Regions from separate parts of the Micromonospora sp. NPDC000668 genome, predicted to be linked through region 2. Evidence: riboswitches for the same ligand, from Rfam matches in the RefSeq annotation. Region 2 holds a riboswitch; each other region holds the start of a gene.
What was found. Region 2 has a riboswitch for cyclic di-AMP ahead of ACFY29_RS21035 (C39 family peptidase). Riboswitches for the same ligand answer to the same signal wherever they lie in the genome.
Positions count from the first base shown of each region.

Region 1: another riboswitch for cyclic di-AMP. It lies ahead of ACFY29_RS14665 (NlpC/P60 family protein); the one in region 2 lies ahead of ACFY29_RS21035 (C39 family peptidase).
Region 3: another riboswitch for cyclic di-AMP. It lies ahead of ACFY29_RS12435 (coiled-coil domain-containing protein); the one in region 2 lies ahead of ACFY29_RS21035 (C39 family peptidase).

Region 1 covers NZ_JBIAYP010000002.1:1,094,074-1,097,340, reverse strand. Annotated here, with positions in the region: gene ACFY29_RS14670 (N-acetylmuramoyl-L-alanine amidase) at 1-1,013, opposite strand, end outside; cyclic di-AMP (ydaO/yuaA leader) riboswitch at 1,248-1,384, shown strand; gene ACFY29_RS14665 (NlpC/P60 family protein) at 1,397-2,437, shown strand; gene dcd (dCTP deaminase) at 2,511-3,089, opposite strand; gene ACFY29_RS14655 (pyridoxamine 5'-phosphate oxidase family protein) at 3,189-3,267, shown strand, end outside.
Region 2 covers NZ_JBIAYP010000004.1:42,434-45,700, reverse strand. Annotated here, with positions in the region: gene ACFY29_RS21045 (hypothetical protein) at 41-433, shown strand; gene ACFY29_RS21040 (hypothetical protein) at 569-1,336, shown strand; cyclic di-AMP (ydaO/yuaA leader) riboswitch at 1,622-1,763, shown strand; gene ACFY29_RS21035 (C39 family peptidase) at 2,008-2,841, shown strand; gene ACFY29_RS21030 (hypothetical protein) at 2,912-3,267, opposite strand, start outside.
Region 3 covers NZ_JBIAYP010000002.1:634,929-638,195, reverse strand. Annotated here, with positions in the region: gene ACFY29_RS12440 (carbonic anhydrase) at 1-195, shown strand, start outside; gene ACFY29_RS12435 (coiled-coil domain-containing protein) at 251-1,270, opposite strand; cyclic di-AMP (ydaO/yuaA leader) riboswitch at 1,274-1,405, opposite strand; gene ACFY29_RS12430 (YibE/F family protein) at 1,572-2,960, opposite strand.

The sequences.
Region 1 (3,267 bases), on a different contig from region 2:
TTGATGTGCTGGGCCACGTAGCCGTCCACCGAGCGCAGCGTGTAGTGCCAGCCCAGATAGTCCGCCTGCTTGACCAGGTCGACGCTGGGCGCGAAGTAGCCCTCGGTGTCGTGGATGACGATGTACTCGATCTTCTGCTGTGCCGGCCGGTTGCCCAGGTCGTGGTTGCCGTAGTCGCTGGCACCCGGCCCGTACTTCTCGTAGGGCGCGGGAATCCACTCGCAGGCGAGGCGGACCGGGCACTCCAGCCCGTCCGGCCGCTCCGCACGCCGCAGCCCGAGCCGGTGCAGCACACCGGCGTCCGGGCTGACCGCCCGGGCGGTCAGGGTGACCTGGTGGCCGTCGTCGGTCCGCCGGCTCGCGCCGACGCGGATCTGGTCGTACACCTCGTCGGCGAAGGCCGCCGCGGCGGCCTCGGTGTCGGCGCCGGAGTACCGGGCTACCGCGCCGTACCAGGCACCGGGGTCACTCACCGCACCGACCGGGCCGCCGAGATCCCTCTGGTACGAGGAGAGCAGCGCGGCCCCACCCCGGATGTTGGCGGCCGGATCGGAGCGGAGCGTCTGCGCGCCGACTCCGACGAGGCTTGCCGCGGCCTGGAGGGTCTGCAGCGCCGCCGCCGCGGGCGGGGCCTGCCGTGATCCCGTCACCGTGGGCGCGGTGACCGTCAGCGGCCGGGACTCGTCGCCGCGCGGGTCCTCGCCCTCGTCGACGTGGCCACCGGCGGGCAGCGTGGTGACGTGAGCGGCGTCGGTCAGGTGCAGTGGGCCGTAGCCGCCACTGGTGCTCGGGGTGCCGAGATGGGTGTCCCAGCGGGACTCCAGATACGACACGCCGAGCAGGATGCTCTCCGGCACGCCGTACTCGGCCGCCGCTGCGGCGTACTGCTGCTGGCGGTCGGCGACGGGCGCGGCGACGGCCGGGCCGGACGGTAGCGGCACCGCGGTCGCGGCGGCGACCACGGCGACGGCGAGCAGTGCGCGCCGGCCGGTCGACAGGGCTGAATGGTGCATCGAACCCCCTAGATATCGCGGGTGCAGGTGAGGTCACCTTCGCGCCGCCCGGGAGCTCGCGTCAATACCTTTCCATCTATCGAAGCGGTCGGAAAGAAATTTTCGCGTACGGTCCGTGACCCCTTCCAACCGGTACGGAGTGTCACGGCCGCACGGGTTGCGGATCGGTAACAGCCGTCTCTACTCTGGTCATTCGTCGGCCCGATAGCAGTTCCGCCCAGCCCGGGTGGTGACGGACCGACACCGCCGAGTCGCTTCCGAGCGAACCGGGGACCCAGGTTTTCCCGGGGTGAATCCGCGGCCATCGCGGTAGGGCGCCAACTTCCCGCCCGAACCCGTCAGCTAACCCGGTAGGCGGTCAGGAAGAAGGAGTACGGAACCCGGTGGCACTCCATGCCCCGCGGCCGTCGTCCGAGCGGTCGGCGTCAGCCGGCCCGACGTCGATCGTGCCGCGCTCACGCTGGTCCCGCTTCACCACCGCTCTCGCCGCACTGGTCGGCGTCGCCGTCGTCCTGACCGGCAGCGCCACGGCGGCCCACGCGGACCCGTCTGTCGCCGAGATCGAGCGCCAGATCGACGCCGACTGGAACAAGCTCGAACCGATCATCGAACGACACAACGCCACCCGGGCCGACCTGGCCGTCAAGCGCAAGCAGGCCGACGCGCTGGCCGCCCGGATCGCCCCACTGGAGCGCCAGGTCGACGCTGCCATGGACAAGGTCAGCGCCCTCGCCGTCCGCGCGTACAAGGGCGAGAACGTCTCCACCGTCAACGCGGTGCTGGGCAGCCGATCGCCCAGCGAGGTCGTCGGTCAGCTTGAGATGCTCGACCGGTTCGCGCACAACCAGCAGCAGGACGTCCGGCAGGTCGCCGACCTGCGCGACGAGTTGGCCCGGCAGAAGGCGCCGCTGGACGAGATGGTGACCCAGCTGACCCGGACCGAGGCCCAACTGGCCGCGAAGAAGAAGCAGATCAACGAGGAGATCGACCGGCTGCAGAAGCTGCGCCTCAAGGTGTACGGCAACGGCGGTGGCGGTCCGCTGCGTCCGGCGCCCTGCCCGGCCAGCTACCCCGGCGGCGGTGCCGGCGTGGCCGTCAAGTTCGCCTGCGCCCAGATCGGCAAGCCCTACGTCTGGGGTGCCGAGGGCCCGAACTCGTACGACTGCTCCGGGCTGATGCTGGCCGCGTGGGCCAAGGCCGGGGTGTCGCTGCCGCACAACGCCGCCCAGCAGAGCCGGGTGACCAAGGACGTCAGCAGGGCCGACCTGCGCGCCGGTGACCTGGTCTTCTACTACAGCGACATCCACCACGTCGGGATGTACGTGGGCAATGGCTGGGTCGTGCACGCCTCGCAGGCCGGCCAACCGGTCAAGATGAAGAAGGTCGACGACGGCCCGATCCACAGCTACGGCCGCCCGGGCTGATCCCGGATGATCGGGGGCCCGTCGCGATCCGTCGCGGCGGGCCCTCGTCGTCTGTCCGTCGTGCCCTACCGAGTCAGCGGGTGGGCCAGGCGCGCCAGTTCTGCCAGGCGCGGCTCGGCGTCGGCCCGCGCTGACCCTGGTAGCGCGAGCCGTAGACCACCGAGCCGTACGGGTGCTCGGCCGGCGAGGAGAGCCGGAAGATGCAGAGCTGCCCGATCTTCATGCCCGGCCAGAGGGTGATCGGCAGGTTCGCCACGTTCGACAGCTCCAACGTCACGTGACCGGAGAAGCCCGGGTCGATGAACCCAGCGGTGGAGTGCGTGAGCAGGCCGAGCCGGCCCAGGCTCGACTTGCCCTCCAGCCGGCCGGCGAGCTGGTCGCCGAGCGAGATGACCTCCAGCGTCGAGGCGAGCACGAACTCCCCCGGGTGCAGCACGAACGGCTCGCCGTCCGGCACCTCCACCGCCGAGGTCAGGTCGTCCTGCTGCATGGCGGGGTCGATGTGCGTGTAGAGATGGTTGTTGAAGACCCGGAACAGCCGGTCGAGTCGTACGTCGATGCTGGACGGTTGGACCAGGGTGGGCTCGAACGGCTCCAGGCCCAGCGTGCCGGCCTTGATCTCGGAGACCAGGTCGCGGTCGGAGAGCAGCATCGGACCACCATAGCGGCGTTGGCGGCAACGGCCAGATCCGGTGCCGGTGACCAGCGCGTCGAGGTCGCTACTCGTACATTTGTTCGATAGAATGCGTGCATGGCTTCCTGGTCCGATTTCGCCGCCGACGAGCCCCGACTCGCCGACGGGATCCGCGTTCTCCTCCAGCAGTACGGGC
Region 2 (3,267 bases):
CGTCGATGCGCCTGGTCGGCCACGACGGTAGCGTGGGGACGTGCTTTCGGTCGCGCTCACCTGTCCGCTGTGGTGGGTGGCGCGCTGGGCGACACGTGTGCTGACCAGCCTCGCCGTTGTCGCCGCCCTCGCGCTCGGCGCCGGCACGTCGCCCGCCTCGGCCTACGGGCTGTCGGCGTTCAGCCCCGGGTCGGTCGCGCCGTCGGGTCGGCCCGCCCCGATGGATGACACCGTGCACACGACGCCGATCGCCGCCGAGGAGGCCGCTGAGCAGCCCAGCCCGACGCGGTCGAGCGACGGGCAGGCAGCGCCCCTCGGTGGCGAGGCCGCCGTCCCCGCCGACGCGGCCCCGGTGCTCGCGGCCGGCGCCGACCGGCTACCCCGCGCGGATGGCCCGGCCAGCCGCGCGCCCCGAGCCCCACCCGGGCGCTGAGCCACCGGGACGAGCGTCCCGCCGCCGCGCCTGTCGACTCATCAGCTCCACACCCGCCGGACCCGTGGCCCCGCCGCAGCCTGGGTGGCCCCGTGCGGATCCCCATCGCATCGCTCTCTCCCCGAGGTGCCCACCATGGAGACCGTCGTCTTCTACCAGTTCCTGACCGAGGTGCCGCAGGCCGTCGCCATCTGGTCGGCCCTGTTCCTGCTGGCGCTGACCGTGCTCGCCGTGCTGGTCGCCCGCCCGGAGCGGGACCGGCCGGCGGTCGACCCGACTCCGGCGCCCACCGCCCGGGAGGTGGCCGCCGCCGAGGCCGCCGACCTGCGCCGGTACGCCGAGGAGGTGGCCGTCGCGGCGGCCGGCGCGGCGCAGACCGCCCGCCGCCGACGCGCGGACTGGCTGGCCGCTCAGGAGCAGGTGGAACGCGCGTGGGCCGGGTACGACGAGGCGGACACCGCCGCCCGTCGGTTCGCCGGCGCCGCGGCACTGCCCACCCCTCGTACTCCTCGTACCCCCGCCGAGTACGCCGCCCGGGAGCGCTATCTGCATCGCGCGGCGATGGCGGCGTACTGGCGCGGCGACCTGTCCATGCGGCAGCTCGCTGACGTGTTCGGGCAGCGGCACGGCTGGGACCCCCGCCGGCACCCGGTTGAGCAGGAGGTGCTGCTCAACCGGGCGGTCCGGGACGCGAGGCTCGCCGACTACCGGGCCGCCGCCGGGCGGGAACGGTCGGCCTGGCGAGACGCGGAGCTTGCGGCCTCCTCGGCCCGGGCCCTCACCGAGGAGGCGTACACGGCGGCGGCCCGGCTGCGTCCGAACCGGCTGCCGGCGCGTCGGACGATGACCGCAGTGCTCCGTCCGGCGGCCGCGACGCGCTGGCGGCCGGCCCGGGTTGGCTGAGTCGTCAATTAGGCCGTGAGCCCGGTCACACTCACTCGAAATCGGGCGGACGGCTCGATCGGCAGCATTGTTCCCACGAATTCGAGGCCATTGCCGACGGCCTGTCCGGTTGTCGCCCGCAGGCGCCGCCGTAACCGGTTGTCCCATCGAGTCGCGTCAGCGGCAATACGCGCAGAAATTGCTGCGACAGTTCAGGTTTACGCAGGTGAACCTGGCTTGGCAGGGTGCGGAGCGGCCAGTAGTGTCGTCCCGTCCGGTGCGGTAACCGATCGCAAGAGGCGACGCCGCGCTGACCCGCTTAATCGTGATCAACGAACCGGGGACCCACCAGTAAGTCCGGGGTGAATCCGCGAGCCACGGCCCGCGGTAGGGCGATCTTCCCGCCCGAATCCGTCAGCTAACCCGGTAGGCGGTGTCGGAAGGAGTTCCATCGTCGTGCAGCAACTCTCGACCCCTCGATTGTTCCCCCGCCTCCACGGCGCCGCGGTACCCCCGCTCATCCGTCCAGTGACGGTGAGCTGACCCCCGGGTCACCGCCTCTTCCGCCCGGCCGCGCCGGGCATTCCCCTGAGCGGTTCATCATCCGCGGACCACGGTCCGCGCGCTGGCGCCTGCCCGGATATCGGTCCGGCCCCGGTGTGCCGCTCTCCCCCTGATCCGTGGAGGACCCCGTGAAGCACACCCTGAAGCGTCAGCTCCGCCGCCTCACCACCGAGCGTCCGTACCAGATCGTCACCGCCTCCGCTGCGGCCCTCGTGATCGCGACCACCACCGGTGCTCTGTTCGCCGGCGCCGACGACGCCCCGGCCAGCCAGCACACCGCGACCACGGTCGCCGAGATGCGCAGCGACTCCGTTGCCTCCCGTGGCGAGGCGCGTGCCGCGTCCCCCTCGGCCAGCACCGCGCCGACCACCGCTGCCCCCGCGCCGGCCACCAAGGGCGCGTCGCCCGCCGCCAAGGCCAGCAGCAACCCGGACCTGACCAGTAAGCCGAAGCCGCCCGCGACCAAGGTGCTCGACTACGACTACCAGGTGCAGAACACGTACTTCAACTGTGGCCCGGCTGCCACCCGCAACGCCCTCAGCGCCGCCGGCATCGACCGCACCCAGGATGAGCTGGGCGCCGAGCTGGGCACCACCGAGATGGGCACCAACTCGGCCCTGGACACCACTCGGGTGCTCAACGCCGAGGTGAAGGGCTCCCCGTACCGGACCCGGATGTTCGCTGGCACGCCCAGCCCGGCCCAGATGGACCAGCTCCAGGCCGACGTGGTCAAGGCGATCACCGACGGCCGCGGCGTGGTGGCCAACGTCGCCGGCGACGCCACCGACACCGACGGCGGCTGGCACTCCTACGGCGGCGGCCACTACATCGCCGTGGTGGGTTACAAGGACAACGGCCGGACCGTGCGGATCGCCGACTCGGCCAACGCGGCCGACCCGTCGTACTGGATCACCACGATCAACCTGGCCAACTGGATCGCCACTCGGGGCTACTCCGCCTGACCCGGGCGTAGCCGCCGCGGGCGCCGTCCCCCACAAGGGGCCGGCGCCCGCGGCGTCTCTGTCCGTGCGATCAGTAGCTGATGAAGCCGTACAGCGCGAGGTGGTTCGACTTCGTCCCGCTGACCGTGTGGTCGATGCCGGACGGCTGCACGCTGCCCTTCACGAAGAGATAGTCGATCTTGCTGGAGCCGCTGGTGGCCTTCGACCCGTAGCCGGTCATGCCGTACCCGCCCAGCGTGCCGGGCGCGATGCCAGTGCGGTTCGCGTCGATGCCCACGACGCGGATCGTGGAGGCGTTCAGCAGGCTGGTCGCGTCGGCACCGAGGTGGATGCCGCTGTTGGCGATGCCCCGGTCGCCGTCGCCAGCGCACGCGTTCTGCCGGTTCTCCTGCGGTAGGTGCATCGTCGCGGCGAACACGCTGGTGC
Region 3 (3,267 bases), on a different contig from region 2:
GAGGCGCTGCTCGGCCAGTCGCCCGTGCTGGCAGCCGAGGTGGCGCAGGGGCGCTGCGCGGTGGTGGGGGTGTCGTACCGGCTCGCCGCCGGCGTGGTGCGCCCGGTGGCCGCAGTGCCGGCTACCGCCACGGCGCTCGACGTACCGACCGGGCCCAGCACGGCGGCCGGCCCGACCGCGCCCGCCGCCGCCTGACGCGACGAGGGCCGCCCCGCGACGCGGGACGGCCCTTCGACGGGTGGACATGCGGTCAGAGCATCGACATGTGTACGTGGTCGGTGTGGTTCGACGGCCCGCTGTACGACTTCCAGCCGGTCGCCGGGAACCAGATCTGTCGGTTCCAGATCACGTAGTAGATACCGAGCCGGTCGGCGTTGCGGATGAGGAACGCGGCCACGTTGTTGCCGTACGTCCGGGTGTCCTCGTTGTGCCACGGGCTGAAGCCGCTCTTCTGCAACGACCAGTCGCAGGCGCGGCCCTTCGGGTGCTCCCACGGCCCGCCGGAGCGGTAGCAGCCGACGAACCGGTTGAAGCCGGCCCGCTTGACCTCCTTGTACGCGTGCAGCGTGCGCGGGGTGACGCAGCCGGAGGTGGTGGGGTCGTTCTCGCTGCACGACTCGGACTTCCAGTCACCGTCGGCGGTCCGGTTGGGCCCGATCCGGGCGACCGGTGAGGTCGCCGACACCAGGCCGCCGGTGAAGCCCTTCCCACCGACCAGCGCGAGTGCCTTGTCGGCGTCGCGCTTCTCCTTCGCCATCAGGGCGGTCTGCTTCTGCTGCTCGCGGACCTCCGCGTCGAGGGCCAGCTTGGCCTGCTCGGCGCGGGACTTCACCGTGTTGACCTCGGAGAGCTTCTTCTCGTTGACCATGTTCATCTCGTCGAGCACCGCGGCGCGCTGGACGAACGAGTCGGGGGCGTCGCTCTCCAACAGCATCGCGATCGCGCCGATCCGGCCGGTCCGGTACGACTGGGCGGCGATCTGCCCGACCTGGGGGGCCAGCTTCTTCAACTCCGCGTTGGCCCGGTCGACCTCCGCCGCCAGCTCAATCTGCCGCTTCTTGGACTTGTCCAACTTGGACTTGGCGGCGGAGTAGTCGCGGTTGGCCTTCTCGATCACGTCGTTGAGCAGCGCGGGCTCGCCGTCCTCCTCGTGCCCGGACGGTGTGGGGGTCGTCGGGGCGGCGTGCGCCGGGAGGGGGCCGGCGAGCACGGTCAGTGCGGCGATCACGGCCACCACGGGTGTCAACCAGCGGCGTAGGGGTGCCGTCACAATATTCCCTTCCGTCGACCGCCGACCGGGTTAGCTGACGGGTTCGGGGCGGAAGTGGCCCCTACCGCTGACGCGGATTCACCCCACGTGCCTGGGTCCCCGGCTCGCCAGCTGGCGATTGGGCGGTGGCACCGCAGGCGCTGCGTCGCGCCTTCAGCGGTAACCGGCAGCGAGGTTACCCGAGAGTCGACCGGCTGAGCTACGTCCAGATGCCGACTAAAAGCGTCATTTCGCCATGGCGCTGAGTGACCAGTGACGCGGTTCTCAGGGCGGATGCCCCACCTCGTCACGCTGAGGAGTGTCACCATGCCGTCTCCGTGCTCCTGTCCGGCTCGTGCCACCGGTCGGTGGCGGTGGTTGGGGGTGTGGCCCGCGTCGGATCGGGTCCGGTTGGGTCGGGTCGACCCGTGCGCGGTGAGCTGAGTGCGGCCAGTGCCTCCGCGCGGTCCGGCCTGGGTCGCTCGGCGGGCGGCTCGGCGGCCGGGTCGGCGGGCGGCTCGGCACCCGACCGGCCGGCTGCGGTCACCACGGCGGCCAGTCCGGTGGTCAGCGGTACGGCGGCGATGAGGCCGAGCGTGGCGACCGCGCTGCGGACGATCTCCTGCGCGAGGAACTCGCTGGTCAGGATCTGCCCGAGCGGTCGCGAGTCGGCGGTGAGCAGGAGCAGTAGCGGCAGTGAGGCACCCGCGTACGCCAGCACGATGGTGTTGACGGTGGAGGCGATGTGCGCCCGGCCGACTCGGGTGGCCGCCCGGTAGAGCTGCAACCGGGTCAGCCCGGGGTTGGCGTTCGCCAGCTCGGTGACGGTGGCCGCCTGGGTGACCGTCACGTCGTCGAGGACCCCGAGCGAGCCGATGATGATCCCGGCGAGCAGCAGGCCGTGCAGGTCCACGTTGGCCTGGAACATCGACAGCGTGGTGGCGTCCTCGCTGCCGAAGCCGGTGAGGTGGGTGGCGGCGGTGGCGATGGTGGCGAGCACGCCGGTCAACACCAGGCTGCCCAGGGTGCCGAGCACCGCGACCGAGGTTTGCGCGGTGACCCCGTGCGTCAGGTAGAGCACCACGAACATGATCAGGGCGGCGCCGACCACCGCCACCAGCAGCGGTGATCGGCCAGCGCCGATCCCCGGGAGCACGAAGGTGAGCAGGATGGCGAAGCTGGCGGCCAGCCCGGCCAGCGCGGCCAGGCCCCGCCACCGGCCGAACGCGACGATCGCGGCGGCGAAGACCACCGCCAGCCAGACCAACGGCGTGCCGCGCTGGTGCTCCGCGATGTTCCAGCTGCTGGCGACGGGATCGGCCGGATCGGTCAGCTCGACCAGGATGACCTCGTCACCGACCTCGACCCGGGGTGCGCCGGGTCCGTCCGGCACCGGCGTCTGGACCTGCTGGCCGGCAGCCGGCCCGTCGGCCACCCGGACGTCCACGGTGCCGCACAGCCCGGCCCCGGCGTCCGGCGTGCCCTCGGGGCTCGGTGCGGCCGGCGGGCACGGCTCGGTCACCACCCGGGTCACCGTGCCGTGGTAGCGCGGCACGTCCGTGCCCCCGGCGGTCTGCGGCGACCCGTCGCGTGGCCAGAGCACCACCGCGGCGAGCACGGTGGCGACGAAGAGCGGTACCACGGTCGCGATGAGGATCCGTCGTACCCGGGGCGGGGCGGACGGAGTGGAACGGCTGTGGTCGGAACCCAATGCGAGACTCCCAACGATCCGGTGCGGGGTACGTGCCGGCGGGCCGGTCGGTTCACCGCCGCCGCGGGAATGCGGCGACGGGCATGACGAATCGCTGGGTGGCGACATGACGACTACGGACGGTGAGTGCTCGGCGCGGTCGACCGGAGGCGACGCCACATCGTGGCGGCGTCGGCGCCCGACTGCGTAGCGAGGTCCGGAGGGCCATCGTGGGAAATGCTAGCCAGCCCGACCCGCGGACGCAGGTTGTGGCGCGGTGTCGCGCGGTCGAACCGCCCGCACGGCGGTGACCGGACCGGCATGTTGG